Regions from separate parts of the Chitinophaga sp. RAB17 genome, predicted to be linked through region 1. Evidence: riboswitches for the same ligand, from Rfam matches in the RefSeq annotation. Region 1 holds a riboswitch; the other holds the start of a gene.
What was found. A riboswitch is a leader RNA that binds a small molecule or an ion and turns the genes downstream of it on or off. The one in region 1 is predicted to bind S-adenosylmethionine.
Positions count from the first base shown of each region.

Region 1 (11,460 bases):
TCCACTGCTTCCGGGCGGCCGGTAGCTACGGCACAAAAACCGCAACTGCGGGTACAGATATTCCCCAGGATCATGAAAGTAGCTGTACCAGCTCCCCAGCACTCACCCATGTTAGGGCAGTTACCACTTTCACAGATCGTATGTAATTTATGGGTATCTACCAGGCTTCTCACCTGTTTATAGTTCTCGCCTATCGGTAATTTAACGCGCAGCCAATCAGGCTTTTTTACTCTTGTTGTAGCCGGTTCGGCGGCTATTACGGGTAGTTCTTGCATCGCTTATTCCTTTCTTTAGAAAAGCAAAGTTAACACTTATCTCTTATTCCAGCGCTTCCCGAATTGGATGCTCAGATATCCACCAAAAAAGAACTGTTTGTTATAGTCCACACCTTCCGACACCACCATGATTGGGATCTTTTTAGTATACATTTCCGCATTTACACCCACTTCCAGGGCACTTACCACCTCGTTAAAGTGGGCCCAATCGAAGCGCATACCCACTTTGGCGTGTAAACCCGGTACCACACTGAGGTTATCCCAGCCTTTCCCAAATCCACCGGCACCGTTGATGTCCGCGAGCTTCAGGAAAGCTTCCGGATCAGAAGGGTCATATTTTACGTCCTTATTCTCGCCGGTTGCGGTAACCATATTCAGATAGTAAGGTTTCAGCAGCCCCAGAGATATGCCACCATAGTAGATCAAGTCCACCTCTACCCCGTTTTTATTGGCTTTGCCACCAATCAGGTAGCGCTGCCCCACTCCCAGCTTGGCCTGGTAAAAATTATTCCGTTTACCATATATGAATGGACGCTGGGTATAAGAAAAACCGCCACTTTTCTTTACTTCTTTATCGCTTTTCTTCTCCCCAAACTCAAACTGGAAGTAGTTGACTTTCTTTCTGCTTTTACGATACCCCATTTCCACAAATCCACCCCAGCCATCGGTAGTTATCCTGCCGCCCACCGAAAAATCACGCTGGAACACATTCTCCCCCTCTTCCTGTTCACGGAAAATAGAGATCTTCTTCAGCTTACGCTGCTCCTTATCGCTTTTTTTGCTTTTTTGCGTAGTTGTGTTGGTGGTATTAGTGGTTTGCGCAAACAAGCCGCCGGATATCATTGCCAAAAACAGGATTAAGTATATTTTTTTCACAGTGGGCTATTATTATAATAAATAAACGCTTGAACAAAGGTATTGTTATGTATATATTACAAACGTAGCTAATTTTTTTTTAGTTTAACAGCCCGCCCACTTTCCATGTTGCACTTATACTGAAAATACATTTATTTTTACGGTTAGATCATAAAAAGAAACAATATGCAAACGGCATCTATCATCTATAACGGGGAACTGCGGACCACCGCCACACATTTACGGTCAGGCACTGTGATTGAAACAGACGCACCTGTAGATAACAAAGGCAAGGGAGAAAGGTTTTCGCCTACTGACCTGGTGGCTACCGCACTGGGCTCCTGCATGCTCTCTATTATGGGGATCAAGGCTATGGAAAACAACTGGGCGATTGAAGGCACTAAAGTAAGTGTCCTGAAAACTATGGGCACAGAACCCCGCCGCATCACCGGCGTTACCATCGTATTCGACTTCCCTGCAGGCCATAACCTGGGCGAAAAGGAAAGAACCATACTTGAAAGAGCTGCCCATACCTGTCCGGTAGCTAAAAGTGTACACCCTGACATGGTGCAGGATGTAACGTTTAACTGGTGAAACAGCTTTTAGCCATTAGCTTTTAGCTGTTAGCCAAATGCAGCGGAGAACATATTATGCTGGTCTTCGCTGCATTTGGCTAACAGCTAAAAGCTAATGGCTAAAAGCTGCTCAGGATCTTCACCCCGATTGCACAATGCAAACACCGCTTCTCATCACAGTAGTACTGCTTCAATTGCAACAGCGCCTGTGATTCCATCGCACTTTCGGGTATTACACCTAACTCCGCCCAGCTATTGGTAATACTATTTTTTTCTGCCGGCAATTGTTGCAGGAAATGAAGGGCTTTCTCCTGGTAATATTTAAGGTTCTTTTGTTGTCCGTACAGGAACAGGAGCGGTAATACCGTATTGATAAGTATGCCATGTACGGCCTGTTTCCCCGGGCGGTGTGTCTGCTGCACCGGCTGCCCAAACCGGTAATGGGTATGCCAGTACGCAGACGGCTGTACGAAAAACAATTGTTCCAGTGCCGTTACCTCTGTGGCTTCCAGTATCCTGGAAAACAGGTGGGTGGTGTGCTGCAGCAACGCCGCAAAAGTAGCCAGCCGCATAGTAGGAAACGCTGCCGGACGCATCCGCAGCCAATGCCAGGTGTGGGACGGCATAGGACAAAGCTTATACTTGTGGCGCAGGTGAAAATAGATGTCCTGCAGCTGCAACGCATATACGTCGGCATGCGGTTCCTCCAGCATCCCTGCCTGTCCGAACAACAGGGCTTCCAGCTGCATTCCCTGATGCCGGTGCCGCATAAGCACTACATGTGGCAGCGATTGTGCTACCTGTAGCAGGGGCAGGGCATTTATGGGCATGCCGTAACTCTGCGCCACTGCCCAATAACAGACTTCTTCCCAGTTAAAATGGTTGCTTTGCAGCCAGGCACGCAGGGCCCCCATTTTGCGCTCCCAACGCTCTGCCAGCAGTCGCTCTTTCCAGCTAAGCCAGGTCAGTTGTGGTACCAACGCGGCATGTGGCGCACAGGGCACAAAAGGTGTCAGCTGCCGCAACTGCTCATAACGCTGCAGCAGCAATTTGGGAATATACTGCTGTAACTCCAGGCAGGGCACTCCAGGAATACGATCGGCCGGCATATCATGTATAAACACAACATGCAAAATAATACGCCCATACTGCAGGTTATGCTGATGCCCATGCCGGAACCAGTCGGAAGTTCTCAGGTGCAGCTCTACCTGCCCTACCCATAAAGTAGCGCCGATCCTGATTTTTGCAGCCGAAAAATCAGGTCCGCTGTGATGATTATGAAGGCCTGGATATAAGATCTGAACGGGTTCTCCACTGGTAGTGGTAAGATGATCCTGCTTAAATAGCCGGAACGCCCAGATGTGCTGGAATAGCTCCTCAGAGAGCAGCGGGTTAACAAACATAAAGACATGGTTGGGTATAAAATAATATCAGTCAAAGGTAATAAAACATCGTTTAATAAATAAATTCCCGATTCAATTTGGAAATCTGATCAAAGTGATATTACCTTTGCGCCAGTTCTTACACATCACTTATCCAGAAAGGCGGAGGGACTTGGCCCTGCGATGCCTTAGCAACCTTTCCTGATTTTACGATCAGGAAAAAGGTGCTAATTCCTGCCCCGGTGCAAATCGGGGAAAGATAAGTTGGCAGAGATAATACTTCACAGATATATATAACTTTCTAAAAAAGCTCTTCCAACACCCTGGGAGAGCTTTTTTTATGCCCTCCCCACTCACCTTTCATGGATTTGTTGTTGTTTAAGTTGATCTTTAATGATAAAGTTGCAGCAGATAATTGTGCACATTGAACATCATTAAAAATACTTTATAACATGAAAACAGCTACACAACTGATTCATAGCATTCCGATAGACGAACTGACAGGCGCTATTTCTGTGCCTATCTATCAAACATCCACCTTTGTGCAGGAATCACCCGGCATTAATAAAGGCTTTGAGTTCTCGAGGGCCAACAATCCCACAAGAAAGGTGCTGGAAGACCTGATCTGCAACCTGGAAGAAGGGTTTGCCGGATTTGGGTTTGCCAGTGGTATGTCGGCCATAGATGCGGTGCTGAAGCTGTTAAAGACCGGCGATGAGATCATGGCGGTGGAAGATACCTACGGTGGCATCTTCCAGATATTTAACCACATGTTTGAACGCTTCGGTATTAAAGTTAATTTCGTAGATACCAGCAACATCGATAAAGTACTGGCAGCCATTACGCCCAATACAAAAATCATCTGGCTGGAATCCCCTACCAATCCAACATTGCGCATTTCTGATATCAAATCTATCAGCAAAATCGCCAAACAACATAATATACTGCTGGTAGTAGACAATACTTTCAGTACGCCTTTACTGCAACAACCCTTAACACTGGGCGCGGATATCGTTATCCACAGCGCTTCCAAATATCTTTCCGGTCACAGTGATGTGATTGCCGGACTGGTAGTCGTTAACAGCAAAATACTGGCAGATCAGATCCGCTATAATCAGAATATTTCCGGTAGCATTCTCAGTCCTTTTGAAGCATGGCTAACCATCCGCGGTATTGAAACACTGTACCTGCGCCTGGAAAAGCAATGCAGCAATGCCACCGCTATCGCTAACTGGCTGGCCGCCCACCCCGCTATCGATAAGGTATATTATCCAGGACTGGCTACTCATAAAAATCATCATATTGCCCGCAAACAACAGAAAAATTACGGCGCACTGGTGAGCTTTTCCCTGAAAAGCGACAATATCAAAAATGCCATCCGTATCGTAAACGCTACCAAACTATTTAAACTGGCGGAGAGTTTCGGCGGCGTGAAAAGTATGCTGGCCCATCCGGCCACCATGACACATCGTAACATACCGGAAGAATTCCGGAAAAAAACAGGTTTACAGGACTCCTGTATCCGTTTATCAGTGGGTATTGAAGATGCCGAAGATCTGATCAACGACCTGAAACAGGCGCTGGATAAATTAAATCATCCAGCCGGCAAGCAAATTACTGTTTTACAATAAAGCCCTTAGTGGTTAGCACACCACTTTGACCTTTCAGAAACTGATCATCTCTGAACTGTCAAAGACTAATTGCTGAGGGTGCAAGCTCAAAAAAAAGTATGGAAAACAAGACCATCAATTTAGGCATTTTCGGATTCGGCGTCGTAGGACAAGGACTCTATGAGGTTTTGAACAGAACAAAAGGTATTAATGCACGGATCAAAAAAATCTGTATTAAGGACCCCAATAAATCAAGACCTATCGATAGCAGTTATTTTACTACCGATAAAAATGAAATCCTCGAAGATCCTACCATTGACGTAGTAGTAGAACTGATCAATGAAACCGAAGCAGCTTTTGAAATTGTGAGTACAGCGCTCCGCAATGGCAAAGCTGTAGTAAGCGCCAGCAAACGCATGATCGCTGAAAACCTGCCCGCACTGTATCAGCTGCAGGCGGAAAACAAAGTGCCATTCCTGTATGAAGCGTCCAGTTGCGCCAGTATTCCCATTATCCGCAACCTGGAAGAATATTATGATAATGATCTGCTGAATGCCGTGGAAGGTATCTGTAACGGATCAACGAATTATATTCTTACAAAAATATTTGAAGAAAATCTCAGCTTTGCTACCGCCCTGCAACAAGCGCAGGACCTGGGTTTCGCTGAAACCGACCCTACCCTCGACATCGAAGGATATGATCCGAAATTCAAAATCGTGATCCTCCTCCTCCATGCCTTTGGCACCTTCGTAAAACCGGAAGAAGTATTCAACTTCGGTATTCATCACCTGAACGATTTTGATATACAATTTGCCAAACAAAGAAACTGTACCATCAAACTGATCGCCCAGTGCCGCCGTCAGAACGGACACGTATTCTCATATGTACTGCCGCACCTGATCAAAGAACACAACCTGCTCTACGATGTATACAATGAATACAACGGCATTTTGCTGGAAAGTGCTTTCACCGACAAACAATTCTTTGTAGGTAAAGGTGCCGGTGGCACCGCTACCGGTAGTGCCGTACTGTCCGACATCTCCGCATTATTATACAACTATCGCTACGAGTATAAAAAGATTAAACAAAATAATCAGCCCAGCTTTACCAATGATGTAAATCTGAAAATATACCTGCGCTACAAAACACCTGATCAGGTAGACCTGGCAGAGTTCTTCAACATCTCTGAGAAATACGAATCTACAGAATGGCGTTATGTGGTAGGTACTATTAACTTACAGAAACTGAGAGAAGCCGGCTGGCTGAAAAATAAAGACGTGAATATTCTTGTACTGGAATAAAGAAATGTAATAAGCAAAAACCAATCGTAAACAAAAACGGCGCTGTTCACAGCGCCGTTCTTATTGCTAAAAGTTTTCCAGTTCTTCTACCACTCTGCTAACGGGGAGTCCCATTACATTATAGAAGCAACCATTAATACTGTCTATCCCTACTGCACCAATCCATTCCTGGATGGCGTAAGCACCCGCTTTATCAAACGGCTTGAAATGATCTACATAATAAGTGATCTGTTCTTTATTCAGCAGCTTAAAATACACGGAAGTAGTTTTGGAGAAGGCTACTTCCTTTGCGCCCTGCTGTATTATAACGCCGGTGACTACACGATGTTCTCTTCCACTCAGGCGGGTAAGGATGCCAATAGCATCTTCCCGGTCCTTTGGCTTGCCAATGATGCTGTCATCCAGCACCACCACTGTATCGGCAGCCACAATAATATCCGTGGATTCGCAGAGATCCCTTACGGCCGCTGCCTTCTGGCGGGCAATATGCACCGGGATATCCGGTACCGCCAGCTCCGGAGGAAACGTTTCTGCTGTTTCTACAACCTTCACCTGGAAAGGAATGCCGGCCTGCTCCAGCAACTGCTTTCTGCGGGGCGACTGCGATGCCAGAATTACGGGTGATCCTTTATACATCTCTATAAATAAATTTTAAAAAATATCATGGATAAAATGCCTGTCAGCATTACCACCTTTACCAGGGAACTCACTTTATGATAATGCTCTGGCAGGCTGGCTTTTTTCAGCTGTAAATAAATGTACCCACATGGCACCTGTACAAACAGGAGCAGGTAACCGATGGCAATATACCAACCCAGTATCCACACCCTTATTTCTACTGCCAGGATAATGATGACCAGCGCCAGTAATAACACATTGCATAACCGTTTGGCAGCCAGTACGCCCCAGGCAATCGGCAGGGTGCGGCAACCATCTTTGCTGTCGCCCATCATATCTTCCAGGTCTTTCACAATTTCCCTGACCATGGAAATAAGAAACGCAAACAACGCATATACGCCGATGATCTGTATCAGCTTTCTGCCGGTGGCCGACATAATGGCTTCAAAACTATGATAGATCTGTTTCTCGTAAAATCCTACTACTACCACGGCCAGCGCAGTTAACAACGAAATCACCACATTGCCGATGAGTACCTGCCGTTTAAAAGAAGTGGAATAAAACCACAGGAGCAGGGAACAGATCACCTGGGTAAAACCAAGATAGAACTGTCCTGTTTTAAAGGCCACCATAAAACCCAGTGATACCCCGGCCATATTAAGCAGCGTATGCCAGGCCATGGCCCAGCGCCGGCTGATAATTTTGTCCAGCACCATCTTCTCCGGTTTATTGACAATGTCTATGTTAATATCAAAATAGTCATTGATAATATAGCCGGCAGCCGCCACCAGTATGGTAGACAGGCTGAGTAGTACAAATTGCGGAACAGGCAGTGATGGCTCCTCACCAGAGCTGCGCAACACCGGTTCTACCACACAGTATTGCAGTAAAAACTGGGTAAGGCCAATATATATCAGATTAGGGTATCTGATCAGTTTAAAAAATGCAGCCCAGAGCTTCATAGTTTTCTCTTTTATTATTTCGATGCAATGCCTTCATCCATTAGCCAATGTCCGTTCAGTTTCAGCACTTTTTCCATTACTTCCCTTACACACCCGTGGCCTCCGGGCAAAGGGGATACATATTTTGAAATACTTTTTATTTCAGGGGCTGCATCTGCAGGGCAGGTGGGTAAAGCTACCAGTTGCATGGGCAGATAATCCGGGATATCATCTCCCATATATAATATTTCATCCCATCGCAGCTCATGTTCAAATACATAATCCTGCAGTTTTTCCTGCTTATCATGTATGCCGGTATAAATATCCTTAATGCCAAGTCCCTGTAACCTGCTTACCACACTTTCTGATTTTCCTCCGGAGATGATCACCACCCGATATCCTTTTTTCACGGCCAGCTGCAAAGCATAGCCGTCTTTGATATTCATTCTGCGGGACATTTCTCCCCCTGGCAGTAATTGCAGGGTACCATCGGTAAGTACACCATCTACATCCAGCACAAAAGTGGTGATAGATTTAAATAAAGCCAATACGTTCATGGGGCCAAAAGTAAAGAATTACGAATTAGGAATTACGAATTACGGGTTTCTGGGGGATAATCTTCTCACAAATCCGTAATTCGTAATTCCCAATTCGTCATTCTATTTATTATGGAACTGGTAAATAGCATCGGACATCACCTGGTACACCAGTTGCAAATATTCATCGTTGGCCAGCAATTCCCGGTGCAGGCTCATAGTGGTTTCATCCTGGCGTAGCGCCGGACCTGTTTGAACCGTTTCCGGTGAATATTTTTCCAGGCGGTCAAATGTCTCCTTTATAATAGGTTGCAGCAGGGAAAAGTCCAGCTGCTCTTTTTCACAATAGGCTTTTGCCTGGGCAAAGAGGTGGTTGGTGAAATTATTGCAAAGCACGGCGGTGAGGTGATACTTCAGCCGCTGGGCGGAGGAAGTGACAGTTACACTACCGGAAATACTCTGGGCCAGCGACTGCAGCCGCCGTAGCACCTCGTCATTGCTGGCTTCCAGCATAACAGGTATGGGCGGATAGTTTTTAATTTCCTTGCGGATGGATTGTAAAGGATATAATACCCCGGTGTTGGCCGATATCCGGGAGATTGCTGTTAGTGGAACAGCGCCTGCAGTATGCACCACAATGCGCTTGCCCAGCCGCAACTGGTCATTTAGTTCAGTAATGGCGGCATCACTGACAGCCAGCAGGTAAATGTCTGCCTCCATATTAATATCCTGCAAATCATCCGTATAGGAGGCATTCAGCATCTCCCCCAGCTCCTGTGCATGTGCCATTTGCCTGCTGATCACCTGTTTTATCTGGTGGCCATGAATTTTTAAGAGATGTCCGAAACAATGTGCAACATTGCCAGTGCCAACAATTACTATATCCATTATAATTAATTTTAAAATAACAAACTGCCTGGTATCCGTCTACCCGGCTGTCTGATCTCCGGACAGACCACTTGCTGTAGCTGCGACCGGAATTATTCAAATACGTGCATGATTCGTGGTTTCTAATATACGTGTTTTAGCGGGTCCCCGTTTTTTTCATTACATTACAACGTATTTTAACGTTTAAAAGTGGTCTTATTTTTTAATTTGAGGTGACTTTTATATCATTGCAGAATTCATTGAAGTAATTATTTTACAGAATTTTGCGTATTTAGCAGCGCATTAAAGAAGCATACATGGCAAAAAATTTAGTTATAGTTGAGTCCCCGGCGAAAGCCAAGACCATAGAAAAAATACTAGGCAAGGACTTTGAAGTCAGGTCCTGCTTCGGTCACATTCGTGATCTGGAAAAGGATGATATGGGGATAGACATCGAAAATAACTTTAAGCCTAAGTATGTTATACCGGAAGATAAGGAAAAGGTGGTGAAAGAGCTGAAGAAGCTGGCGAAGGATACCGATGAGGTATGGCTGGCAACGGATGAGGACCGTGAGGGAGAAGCCATTTCCTGGCATCTGTGTGAGGTGTTGAACCTGGATCCGTTAACGACCAAACGCATTGTGTTTCATGAAATTACCAAACCTGCTATAGAAAACGCCGTTCAGCATCCACGTAAACTGGATATGGACCGTGTAAACGCACAGCAGGCCCGCCGTATACTGGACAGGATCGTGGGTTTTGAAATCTCCCCGGTACTGTGGCGTAAAATGAGCATGCGCAATTCCCTGTCTGCCGGCCGCGTACAATCCGTGGCGGTAAGACTGATTGTTGAACGCGAAAGAGAAATCAACCACTTCCAGTCTGTCAGCACCTTTAAAGTAGAAGCTTATTTTACCGGTAAAGATATTAATGGTAAGAGTATTTCCTTCAAGGCAGATGGCCCCGGCAAATTTAAAACTGCTGAAGACGCGGAGAAATTTCTCCAGCAATGCGTAGCCGCTGCCTATACCGTTAAAGACATACAGGTTAAACCTGGTAAAAAATCGCCCGCAGCGCCATTTACCACGTCTACCCTGCAACAGGAAGCCAGCCGTAAACTAGGCTACAGCGTTTCCAAAACCATGTTGCTGGCCCAGAAGCTGTATGAAAGCGGTAATATCACCTATATGCGTACGGACTCCGTAAACCTGTCCGATACTGCCATAGGTGAAATCGAAAAAGCTATTAAAGGAAGTTTCGGTGATAAATACCATCAACACCGCAAATTCAAAAATAAAAATGAGTCCGCACAGGAAGCGCATGAGGCCATCCGTCCTACCTACATGGAAAATACCACTGTAGATGACAGCGATACCCGCAAACTGTATGAACTGATCTGGAAACGTACCATCGCCAGCCAGATGGCAGATGCAGAACTGGAAAAGACCATCGCCAAAATCGATATCTCTACCAATCACGAAGAGCTGACTGCCAGCGGTGAAGTACTGAAATTCGATGGCTTCCTCAAAGTATATATGGAAAGCCACGATGATGAGGAAGAACAGGAAGATGAACAGGAAGGATCTTTACCTCCACTGGCGGTAAAACAATCCCTGGACCTGAAAGAAATGAAGGCCACCGAAAGATTCTCCCGCCCGGCGCCGCGTTACACAGAAGCCAGCCTGGTAAAGAAACTGGAAGAACTGGGCATCGGCCGTCCATCTACCTACGCTCCTACCATTACCACTATACAGAAGCGTAATTATGTAGAAAAAAGAGATAAAGAAGGGATTAAAAGAGATTACCGCATCATGGTCCTGAAGGCGGATCAGATCAGCAAACAAACCGAATCAGAAAATACCGGCGCAGAAAAATCAAAACTGTTCCCTACTGATCTGGGCATGATCGTGACAGACTTCCTCAACCAATACTTTAATAATGTAATGGACTACGGCTTTACCGCCAAAATTGAAGAAGAATTCGATGAAATTGCCAGCGGTAAGAAGGTGTGGAACAATATGATCAGCGAATTCTATTTCCCTTTCCATAAAGATGTGGAAAACACCCTGGAAAATGCAGAACGTGTAAAGGGAGAACGTCCGCTGGGAACAGATGCCGCTTCCGGCAAACCAATCGTGGCCCGCATGGGTCGCTATGGCCCTATGATCCAGATAGGCAGCGTGGAAGATGAGGAAAAACCTCGTTTTGCAAAATTAAAGGCTACCCAAAGTATCGAAACCATCACCATGGACGAAGCCATGGAATTGTTTAAATTGCCTCGTAACCTGGGTCAGTTTGAAGATTCTGATGTAGTGGTGAACATCGGTCGTTTTGGCCCATATGCCCAGCATGATAAGAAATTCTATTCCCTGAAGAAGGAAATGGACCCTTATACCGTTGAACTGGATGAAGTAGCACCACTGATTGCAGAAAAACGTACGGCAAAAGACGAACGCACCATCAAAATATTTGAAAAAGAAAAAATACAGATCCTGAAAGG
Region 1 covers NZ_JBFREI010000012.1:91,391-102,850, forward strand. Annotated here, with positions in the region: gene lipA (lipoyl synthase) at 1-275, opposite strand, end outside; gene AB4Z08_RS29290 (hypothetical protein) at 312-1,151, opposite strand; gene AB4Z08_RS29295 (OsmC family protein) at 1,317-1,724, shown strand; gene AB4Z08_RS29300 (DUF2851 family protein) at 1,825-3,108, opposite strand; SAM riboswitch class I at 3,235-3,353, shown strand; gene AB4Z08_RS29305 (trans-sulfuration enzyme family protein) at 3,540-4,718, shown strand; gene AB4Z08_RS29310 (homoserine dehydrogenase) at 4,817-5,998, shown strand; gene AB4Z08_RS29315 (Maf family nucleotide pyrophosphatase) at 6,065-6,634, opposite strand; gene AB4Z08_RS29320 (geranylgeranylglycerol-phosphate geranylgeranyltransferase) at 6,637-7,578, opposite strand; gene AB4Z08_RS29325 (KdsC family phosphatase) at 7,593-8,114, opposite strand; gene AB4Z08_RS29330 (Rossmann-like and DUF2520 domain-containing protein) at 8,217-8,981, opposite strand; gene topA (type I DNA topoisomerase) at 9,278-11,460, shown strand, end outside.

Region 2 (11,460 bases), on a different contig from region 1:
AACTTTTTTCTTGTCGGTTAAATGAAAAGTAGTGTAGCTGCCATCACTCTGGCAATATAATATTTCTTCAAAAGAAACCACCTGCAGATATTGATGGGAGCGGAGCACAATACGGTTATGCAATCCCGGTTTTTTATGGGCATCTGCCACTTCCAGCTGCAGCTTGTTATTGACAGGGCTTTCAGACTTTAAGCGGTGAAGGGTTTCAGATAACTCCTCTTCATCTACCGGCTTCAACAGGTAATCATATGCACCAAACTTAATGGCTTTGATCGCATGTTGATTATAGGCAGTAATAAAAATGATACGGAAGTTCCTCTCCGGAAACTGCTGTAACAGTTCAAATCCTGTTCCGTCAGACAGCTCAATGTCCAGTAACAGCAGATCCGGCTCTGTATTGGGAATAATTACCTTAGCTTCAGCAATACTACCACAACTACCCAGTACTATAAAATCCGGATAACGCTTCATCAGCCATTCAAGGTCCTTTCTGATTGCGGGTTCATCATCAATTATCAACGTACGGATCATAATTTCCTTTTAATTTCCAATGCTATTTCACAGGTAAGCGATAAACAGGTATCTAAAAGTAAGGGATTTTCACAGTCTTCTAAACTATGGGTTATAAACAGAGATGAGAGGCCGGTTAGATGCCCTGATTATTGGTGTTAACCAGGATGTTGGCTTCGTCTTCGAAAGATTTAAACTCATCCTTGCGGGTAGACTTAAACACCACTTTGATTAACAGCAACCCTATAATAACAGGGATGGCGCCGCCGAAGCTGATGATCAGCTGTTGGAAAATGAGGCTCAATACAACGGTGAAAAGGGCAAAGCCTGCCAGCATACCACCTATGATCCACATCACCGGTGGTATGAAATCCACCTGTAGATAATGTTGCTTATACCGCAGCAGGTATTTAAAATTGTCGTGCGGAATAATGATGGTCTGCGGACTCAAAAATGGCTTTTTCAGTTGCGCCTTTGGAAAGTGTTGCTGTACCTCTGAAAAGATCTGCTGTACACTTTTCGACTGTGAATTCGTAATCTGCATTTAAAAGGGATTTATTTATGGGTTTCTCAATAATGTCTTGTTTGTAATATGGCTGCAAAGTAAGATGGTCAACGGGTGCAAACAGGACGGAATCTATATCCGCTCACATATTCTATATATTCGCTGGCTTTAATTGGATGCGTTGATTGTTTTTTATCTTCGCCGCCATTGCCATCCGGTACATGAAGGGGTTAGTGCAAAAAACTATATACTTCCTGCATCCGTATTTATAGGAGTGCAATTGTAAAATCTTAGTATGAGCAGTAAAGAGGAAAAGATTAGTATTTTAAGTTGTGGCTGGCTGGGGAAACCACTGGCACTGCATTTACAGGCAGCGGGTTATCGGGTAAAAGGCGCCAGAACCAGCATGGAAGGAGTGAAGGAGCTCACTGCACTCGGATTGGAAGCTTACATGGTGATCTTATCTGAAGAAGTCCTGACCGGTCCCGATGAATTCTGGGACGCGGATATTCTGATCATTAATATTCCCCCCCGCAAGGAAAGAGGGATGGACGCGCATGTGACAGAAATAGCGCTGCTGCGCAGTTTTATAGAAACGACCAACATCAGTAAAGTGATTTTTGTGAGTTCTACTTCTGTTTATGCAGATGTAAACGGCCTGGTGACCGAGGAGAATGAGGTCATGCCAGATACACCCAACGGGCAGGCATTGCGGGCAGCGGAGGCCCTGTTGCTGGCGGCTGAGCGGTTTGAGACAACCGTGCTGCGCTTTGGCGGATTAATAGGTTACGATCGTTTACCCGATGCCCGCCGGATAATGGAAGGCAAAAGAATGAATGAACAGCCCATGAACGTAATCCACCGGGATGACTGTATTGGCGTTATCAGCCGGGTGATCAGCCAGGGCGCCTGGGGCGAGGTGTTCAATGCCTGCGCCAGCGGCCACCCGCAACGCAGCAATTATTACAAGGCCGCCGCCCAGGCACTCGGCGTAACAATGCCCCGCCGTTTGCCGGCACAGGAGGAACCCTATAAAATTGTGGGTTCCCGGAAGTTAAGGCACGTACTCGGCTACACGTTTAAATACGATGACCCGTTACTGGTTTTTGAAGAGATGAGGAAGATCAGGAAGTAGAGATATCTTTGCGGTAAATATCCAACCTATGCGCCAATACCTGCCCTACCTGTTTTCGTTCCGGCGACTTTTTCAGCTGGCGTGTATCTGTGGCTTCCCGCTTTTCATGTTGTTTACCATGACCTGGGGATTTGTAGATAGCTTGCCTATAATGGACAATGAGTACACCAGTGAGACGCTTATTGTTTGTGGTTTTCTTTACATGATAATTTCAGGACGTTTCTATACGAATCGTCCACACGTCTTTTTAATTTTTTTTACAATCGGTGAAGCTTGTCTGCTGGCAGGATTGGCTGCGCGGGTTTACTACTTGTATTATTCACCTTTTTACCCGGAGCGGGGTTACTAAAAAAATTTGTTTACATATATTAAAATCGCTATATTGTTATACTACCTCACTATAGCCAACGGGAGGTACGCCTGACCATAGAATATTTGTATCACCTAAACCTAATCAAAGCCGTGAATCTGCTGCTCCTTAGCCTGTTTGCCCTGGCATTATGGCTGATGTTCTCCCTCTACCGGAGTCACAATCGCAAAAAGGCCGAATTGCTTCTGCCTGTGAGATCTGCGAATATTGTAAAAATTCATAGTTACAAGTCTTTCGGCATTATTGCCACTATCAGGTTTAAGGATGACCTTACACCACAGATAGGGGACCGGTTACATGAAGAAGGAAACATTTATCAGATAACGGGCGTGGTCACGCCGGATGCCATACAGGAACAACCTAAAGACACCTGGGACTGTCGTCTGGTAAAAATCTAGCAATGGAATACCTCAAAATTTCCTGGCTTCATCGTTTTGAGGATGAACCGGTATTCCTATACAGTGAAATTGACGCACTGCGTTTTGAAAACCGGAAGATTGAAATATACCAGGATGGTAGCTTCGGCATTGCCAACAGTAATTTTCATTTTGGTGGTACCGCCTTATCGGATGTAGTGATGCCCGAAATAGAGGATATCTGCGAGGATAAGCACTTTATACCTGAACTGATTTCGCAGGCCGAATTTGAACTTATCTGGAATCAATATTATTATTTTTTGTCCTGACATAGCTGGTCCGTGATTTGCTGATGATCTGTAAAAGGATCTTATGAACGCTTTTATGATTAAAACATCCGGAGGCCGCTTCTACGTAAAGCCATATTCAGCCGAACGCTTTCTGGTAGATGTGGATGGCGAAGAAATTGTTATGGAGAAAGATGAAGATGGGTACGTACGTGCACCAGGCGCAACAGACCATGGTCACCGCTTAAATATGGGCTTGCTGAATAGCATCGCAGACCAGATTGCCAGGCAGACAGCGTAAAAAATCCACAAACCGGGGTTATTTGTGTGCCTCAAAAGCAGACAGATACTTATCAATATACAGCTCCTTGGTTTTTGTTTTATACTGCATCACGAAACGGGGATGCTCTAACGGTACGATTGTTTTGAAAAACTGCTCCTTCTCATTTAACGCCTGCAGGAATGCAGCATTTTTTCCGGTACCCATACAATAGCAAACATCACGACCGATATTCCATTGCAATTGTTCCTTTAAACTACTCACTATAAAAGCATAAGCCGCTTTTGTCAGTGCGGCGCTGTCATAATAATTATAATTTATTTCTTTCCCTCCCGGTTGAACCGAGGTAAAGCCAAGCGGGCAGATACTGCTGATATAAAAATGCTGGTAAAAGTTTTTCACGCCCCCGTATGCGTCTATTACATCATATACAAATACAGAAGAGGGTTCATGTGTTTTCAGTCCGGGGATCTCAATGCCACATTTATCCAGCATCCGCTTGGTATCTGTAAAGGGCACACCAGTAGATCCTGACCCCAATCTGCCAGGGTTAATACCCAGGATAAGTTGTCTGGGCTTTTTATCGTTATAAAACTTTTTATAGAATTGGGTCATAATGCCGGTAATCCCCGGTCCCTCCTGAAAAGGATTCAGGACACGTATACCCGCAGGCAGTTTGCCGGGAAAATGCAGATGGCTGTTGAATGCGATGATCTGATCCGCTATAGTCATTCCGCAATTTACGCCATTTGATGATGCCTCGTAATTTTCTCCAGGATATCCTCTTCCCGGTAAGGCTTCATGATATAATCATTCAATCCTGAGCGGAGGTACAGCGCAATATCATCTTCCATCACGTTGCCGGTAATGGCAATAATGGTGACTGCCGCTTTTTTCTTGTCGGGAAGTTCTCTGATCATACTGGTGAGCATCAGTCCATCTATGCCGGGTAAATCAATATCCGTCAGCACAAAATCGAAGGATTCACGCTGATATATTTCCAGCGCTTCCTCCGCAGAAGATACGATCAGGTAGGATGCCTGCATCCTGTCCAGCATCAGGGCCAGTAATTTCTGATTGAGGATGCTATCCTCCACTACTAACAATCTTATACCTGCCGGTACAACGGCGCTTGTAGATGTATTACTCACGGGGACAATAATTTTTTTAGTAGCAGGTGATGGTGTCATCAGCTGATACCGGATTTCAAAATAAAAAGTGGTGCCTTTGCCGGGGAGGCTCTCCACATGAATCTTACCGTTATGCAGATCAATGATTTTTTTGGAAATGTGTAATCCTAAACCACTGCCTTTATGATAATGGTTATTTCCCTGGGAGAAAGCGTCGAACACTAAAGGTAGTTCTTTATGTGAAATACCCGAACCGGTATCTTTTACACTTATCTGTAACAGGTTGTTGTCACGCATATGCGCAGTGACCGTTACGCTGCCTGTTTCTGTAAACTTAATCGCGTTGGCAATCAGGTTGATTAACACCTGCTTAAGCCGGAAAGCATCTCCCATCACCAGCAGGGTGCTTGGAAAATAAATATTGACTTCCAGCGGGAGAGATTTCATTTCGGCCTGTACCGCCAGGGTATTACATACTTCTTCAATGGCGGTCCGGGGCGCAAATTTTTCCAGCCGGAGTATCGGTTCGGCTGTTTCCATGCGCGTATAGTCAAGCACGTTATTCACCACCTGCAACAGCAGATCAGCCGAATGTCGTATAGCCGATACCGTTTCCGGTGTTTTTCCCTGTTCGAGCAGCCAGGTATAACCGAGTATAGACTGCACCGGTGTACGGATTTCATGGCTGATAGTAGCAGCGAAATCACTTTTCTGCTCTGCAAATTTCTCTGCCTGCTGCTTCGCCTTCAATAAAGCCAGGTCGTAACGGTACAAGCGTATAATACCATATATAATGATACCTGCCATCAACAGTATTAAAGGGATTTCCCAATAATTGTGTTTATCCAGCTTATAAAGAGAATGGTCAATGTCCTGCCCCAGCTGTAACCGCTTTTTGTCTGTTTCGTCCAGCATGTTTTGTTTCAGTGCTGCCATGAGGTGCAACAGTTCTGTAAACAACCGCTCATTGGCCACTACCAGCGCATATTCTTTCTGTTTCAGGTTATTATGACTGTCTGTAGCATCTTTTATAAATTTATTGTAGGCGTCCTGGATTTTCTGCAGCTGCTCCCGTGTAAATGCTTTGCCATTGGCATTTGTATCGTATTGTACAATCTTTACCTGCTTGCTGGTTTGCTGGATATTGGGTTTGTTGTTGATAGCATCTTTGATACGGCCAAACAGTTTCTTTTTGCCTTTGGTATGGGCTGTTTCAGTGGTCACCACCGTATCCGCCTGCCGCCGGGGTTGCGGTAATTTTATATTGCCTAACTGCTGCAGGGGCAGGGGAGTAGTGGCGGTATCCCATACCTGCGATAACTGTAACAGGGAATCTACGTATAGCCGTGTCTGTAAAAACAACTGCGACTTCCGGGCCTTGTCCGCCAGTAGTGCTTCCATTTGCCGCTCATCCTGCCTGGAATTCACCGCACTGTCGAGATGCTCGGTAATGCGCTTCAGCTGACCGACATAACTATTTAAATAATTCCTGTCAAAAGTGAGGGTGTAGATACGAAAATTGTTATCCGCTGCGTATAATAACTGTACCGCCTGGTCGATATGACCAGCATCTGTTTTGGTAGCCACAAGGTTTTTAACAACAATGCCTAACTGTTGGGATTCCCGTTTCCGTAAAAAGATGATCATGAAAAATGTCATCAGCACCAAAACCATTATCGTTAGCACAGCATAGCGTACAAAGGTCTTTTTTTCCTGAATTTTATACATCGTTACATTATGATTGGATGTTGGCCGGCAGTCCTTCCGGACTGCGCACGAAAATAAATGATTTTATTGGCCGTAACTAATAGATAATCAATGTAAAACAATGAATATAGGTATATATTTTCCCCTGAATTGCATATGTATTGTTTTATTTAATACATTATATTTTTTTACTTATTAAAAGATTAATATTCCGTGGAATCTGTTTTTTAATTCATGATATTTATAATATCTTTTGTCACAAGGAAAGCTCAATATTGATTTTTGTATTATTGTTGCGTTATAATATTTTTCCTCAATGCACTATCTGAAAAACTGTTTTATCACCTGTTTATTATTTTTTGCATTACTACCATTTACCTATAGTCAATCAGTTTATCCGGATCCGCAGTATAAATTTGTAGCAGGTCCGGGGACGTTACAGGATCGTAATTTTTATCTGTTTACCCTCCTGGAACGACTACCAGGCCTACCTTCGCTCCTGGCTAAAGATAGCAGCCTGCAGGCACTCCGGAATCAGTATAAACAACGTATATCCCATCCCGTGAGTAACGGGGAAAATCCCGCTGTGCTGTTATTTTCCGATGCAAGCATCCAACAGGTAAGCAGCGCTTTCACCAGGTTGTTACAACAAAACCCGGCGCCGTTTGTCCGATTGTTGCGGGAAATGCGTGGCAGTGGCCTGTTTGAACTGCATGCACGTAAAAGTGATGGAGAATTTCTGAACGCAGCCTGGAAAGATGCAGCCGATGGTGTTAACTATATCATCAATGCCTATACGAATGGTACCGGCCTGCGGTACCCGGTAATTGATTCAGCATTGTTGTATGTACATTCACCTGCCTATAAAGCCGGCGTGCAGCATTTGCTGGCGCAGGTAGAGGAGAAGGACAGGCAGGATGATTTGTTTTTTCAGCCATCGCTGCAGCTGGCACTTGGATTACTTACTCTTAGCCACCGCGATGAAGCTGCCCGCTATGAGCCTATGTCGGCCACTAACGGAGACGCCTATAGGCAAATAAAGAAAACCGACTGGAGTAAATATCCCTATCCAGTCATGCTGATCCTGGGAGCCAGCCCGGTAGCCAAAGAAGTGCTGAGCGAAACCGGGAAAAGCCGTTGCCGCACCGGTGCAGGCTTATATCAAAAAGGCCTCGCACCCTTTATTATTGTTTCCGGTGGGCATGTAAGACCAGTAGGCACCCCTTATTCGGAGGCGGTAGAAATGAAGAAGTACCTGGTCAACGAGTTGAAAATACCCGCTGCTGCAGTCATGATAGACCCTTATGCGAGACATACCACCACCAACGTGCGTAACGCTGTACGCATTGCATGGAGAAGCGGTATCCCGGTCAACAAACGGATGTTATGCGTATCTGATGCGATGCACCTGGTATATGTTACCAGCCCGCTGTTTAAGCAACGCTGTATGACCGAACTGGGATATATGCCTGCGGCAGACATCGAACAAACAGATCTTTATTATTTGTCGTTCGTACCAGACCTTCGTTCCCTGCAGGTTAATACCTTCGATCCACTGGATCCCTGATACACAATATTTTGTTCACTTATTCGTCTTCCATATAAACCTTACAACACAAAATTATGTCTGATCAATCTATCCAGCCCTTGTATACTATCCTCGGAGCAGGGGGCATTATCGCTAATGAACTGGCTGCAGAGCTCGTGAATAATAAAAAACGGGTTCGCCTGGTAAGTCGCTCCCCCAAGTCAATTGCGGGCATTACCGACCTGGTTGGGGCTGATATCACGGATTACGAACAAACAAAAAATGCGGTAAAAGGAAGCAGCATCGTTTTCCTCACGGCAGGTTTGAAATATGACATCAAAGTATGGAGCGATGCGTGGCCTAAGATCATGACCAACGTGATCAATGCCTGTAAAGAAGCCGGCGCCAAACTGATTTTCTTTGATAACGTATATTCTTACGGGTTAGTAAATGGCCCTATGAAAGAAGATACTCCTTATCAGCCTTCGAGCAAAAAAGGGATCATTCGTGCGGCCATTGCCAAACAACTGATGGACGAAGTAAAAGCAGGTAAAATCACTGCTACCATAGCGCGGGCTGCCGATTTCTACGGCCCGGGCGCCGATAAAACAGGCTTCCTGAACATCCTGATCATCGATAAATTTAAAAAGAACAGCTCAGCCATGTGGCTGGGAAAAGATAACCAGACGCATAGCTACACCTTCACACCAGATGCTGCGAAAGGCTTATACCTGCTTTCCCAGGATGATACTTCCTGGAACCAGGTATGGCATTTACCTACTGCCAATCCAGCACCGGATGGTAAAGGCTATGTAAACCTGATTGCTACCCAAATGGGCGTAAAGCCCAAATATATGAAGCTGGGCAGCTTTATGTTAACACTCTCCGGATTGTTCGATGCCACCATCAGAGAAATGAAGGAAATGCTTTATCAGAGCAACTATCCATACATACTGGACTCTTCAAAATTTGAAAAGCACTTTCATGTAAAACCCACTTCCTATGAAGAAGGGATCCGTTTAACACTGGCAAAACAGTAGTCTACTAATTTTGTAGGAAAATAAATTTGGTAGTTAATTTTTCTGCATTATCTTTGCGTCAGTTCTTTAAATAGCTTATCAAGAAAGGAGGAGGGACATGGCCCGACGATACCTTAGCAACCATCACTGCGCAAGCAGTGAAAGGTGCTGCATCCATCCCGGTTTAATTACCAGGAAAGATAAGTCAGATTCTAAGTTTTACTATACATTATTATCTATATAATGATAAAACTCATCTGGCTCCCAGGTGAGTTTTTTTTATGCCCCGGCCTACCCTTGATATGCTCATTTAACGGACCTGTTTAATCAATTTTCATCAAACTAAAAATCAAAAAACAGATGAGCACAATTACTGAACTGATCCACTCTATTCCCGTAGACCCTCACACCGGCGCCATTGCTGTGCCTATTTATCAAACTTCTACGTTTGTGCAGGAAGCACCCGGCGTCAATAAAGGATATGACTATGCCCGCTCCAATAATCCTACCCGCGAAACAGCCGAGAAGATTATTGCCAAACTGGAAGGTGGTGCCACCGCATCCTTGTTCTCCAGCGGGTTGGCAGCCATTGATGCGGTTATCAAACTGCTTAAATCCGGTGATGAAATTGTAGCGGTAGATGATATCTATGGCGGCGCTTTCCGCCTCTTTAATAAAGTATATGAGAAGTTTGGTATCAAAGTAAGTTACGTGGATACATCAGATACCCAGGCGGTCTTTAATGCTATTACGCCCGCTACCCGTTTAATATGGCTGGAAACACCCACCAATCCCACATTGAAAATCTCCGATATCGCTGCTATTGGCCGTATTGCAAAGGCTCATAATTGTTTGTTTTGTGTAGATAATACTTTCGCTTCCCCCGTATTGCAAAAGCCATTGGAGCTGGGCGCTGACCTGGTGATACACAGTGCTACCAAGTACCTCGGCGGACATAGCGACCTGATTGCAGGCGTGGTCGTTGCTAAAACAATACCACTGGGAGAGGAGATTAAATTTTACCAGAATGCCTGTGGGGCTATTCTGTCGCCCTTCGACAGTTTCCTGCTGATACGTGGTATTGAAACACTGCACCTGCGCATTAAACAACATGGCATCAATGCACAGGCGCTGGCAGCATACCTGGAGAAACATCCGGCAGTAGAAAAAGTATTCTATCCCGGCTTGCCTTCCCATAAAGGGCATGAGCTGGCAAAGCAGCAGAGTAAAGGGTTTGGAGGTATTATTTCTTTTACATTGAAAGATGATACCACGGAAGCAGCTACAGCATTTGTTACCTCTACTCACTACTTCAAGCTGGCAGAAAGTCTGGGTGGTATCAAGAGCTTACTTTGTCATCCGGCAGCAATGACCCATAAATCTATTCCTGCAGAAAAAAGAAGAGCGGCCGGCGTGAGCGATAGCCTGATCCGTTTGTCGGTAGGACTGGAAGAAACAGCCGATCTGCTGGCCGACCTGGAGCAGGCCTTTACGAAACTGCCGGTGCCCGCCCACGCAGAAAGCGTGTTGTCAGCATAGCCGCTACGTTGTCGCCGGTAGCATTGAGAATGGTTGCCAGCGGATCTACGAGTGTACCGATAATCATCAGCGGTGGCAAGGCTTCTATCGGGAATCCATAGATGCTCATCACCAGCAGCTCACCGATATAGCCGCCATTGGGGATGCCGCCTTCCACTATGCTGGCGATAACAGTAACGCCCAGGGCCATCAGGACAACGGAAGGACTGTCGAAACTTTTACCAAACATGGCAAATACTACCGCCATTTTTATAATAGAAGAAATACTGGAGCCATCTTTATGCAGGGTGGCTCCAAGCGGCACCACCACATTACCAATATCCTGCGGGACACCCATTTTGGCCACCGCTTCGAGGTTGGCCGGAATAGTAGCAATGCTGCTGCCCGTGCCTACTGCCGTAAGGGTAGGTATAATATTATTTTTCCAGAAGATTTTAATACCAGGAATTCCTCCGGCCACAAACGCATACAGACTGAATCCGAATATAAAGTAGAAGATACCGAAGCCATAATAGATACCCAGGGAATGTGCGTAGGTGCCAAACAGTTGAGGGCCTACGGTGCCTACCTGGTAAGCGAAATAAGCGCCCAAACCAACAGGTCCCAGTTTCATGATCACGCCTAGCACTTCTTTCATCACTTCATTGCCGGAATACAAAAATTGCCGGAAAGCTTTGCCGGCCTCGCCTACACGCATGGCCGCAAACCCGGTGAGGCCGGAAAAAATGATGAAAGGCAGCATGTTTTTGCGCGATAATAATTCATAAAACTCACCCACTGTGAGTAATCTGCTCAACTGTTCCCCCCAGTTGCCCGGCTGCTCTATGTTGATGTTTTTTGATAGGGCTACCTGCTGGTGGATAGGGAATAACCATACTGCCACAATGGTCAAAAAAGCAGATATCAGAATGGTACTGAGGAATACCAGCGACATCATGCCCAATATTCGCCCCAGTTTATTGCCGGCATCGATATGTGCAATGGCATTTGCAATACAGAAAAATACCAGCGGTATGATTACGGTGAACAACAGGTTCAAAAAAATATCGCCTATCGGCTTTATAATGACTACCTTTTCTCCGAATATAAGCCCG
Region 2 covers NZ_JBFREI010000006.1:498,702-510,161, forward strand. Annotated here, with positions in the region: gene AB4Z08_RS21600 (LytR/AlgR family response regulator transcription factor) at 1-531, opposite strand, end outside; gene AB4Z08_RS21605 (hypothetical protein) at 647-1,054, opposite strand; gene AB4Z08_RS21610 (SDR family NAD(P)-dependent oxidoreductase) at 1,311-2,150, shown strand; gene AB4Z08_RS21615 (hypothetical protein) at 2,179-2,499, shown strand; gene AB4Z08_RS21620 (hypothetical protein) at 2,613-2,918, shown strand; gene AB4Z08_RS21625 (DUF6881 domain-containing protein) at 2,921-3,205, shown strand; gene AB4Z08_RS21630 (hypothetical protein) at 3,249-3,464, shown strand; gene AB4Z08_RS21635 (uracil-DNA glycosylase family protein) at 3,483-4,175, opposite strand; gene AB4Z08_RS21640 (ATP-binding protein) at 4,184-6,232, opposite strand; gene AB4Z08_RS21645 (YdcF family protein) at 6,597-7,847, shown strand; gene AB4Z08_RS21650 (NAD-dependent epimerase/dehydratase family protein) at 7,904-8,848, shown strand; SAM riboswitch class I at 8,921-9,034, shown strand; gene AB4Z08_RS21655 (trans-sulfuration enzyme family protein) at 9,188-10,366, shown strand; gene AB4Z08_RS21660 (dicarboxylate/amino acid:cation symporter) at 10,317-11,460, opposite strand, start outside.
Region 2: it holds a riboswitch for S-adenosylmethionine, as region 1 does, so the genes downstream of both, AB4Z08_RS21655 (trans-sulfuration enzyme family protein) here and AB4Z08_RS29305 (trans-sulfuration enzyme family protein) in region 1, are expected to answer to the same signal.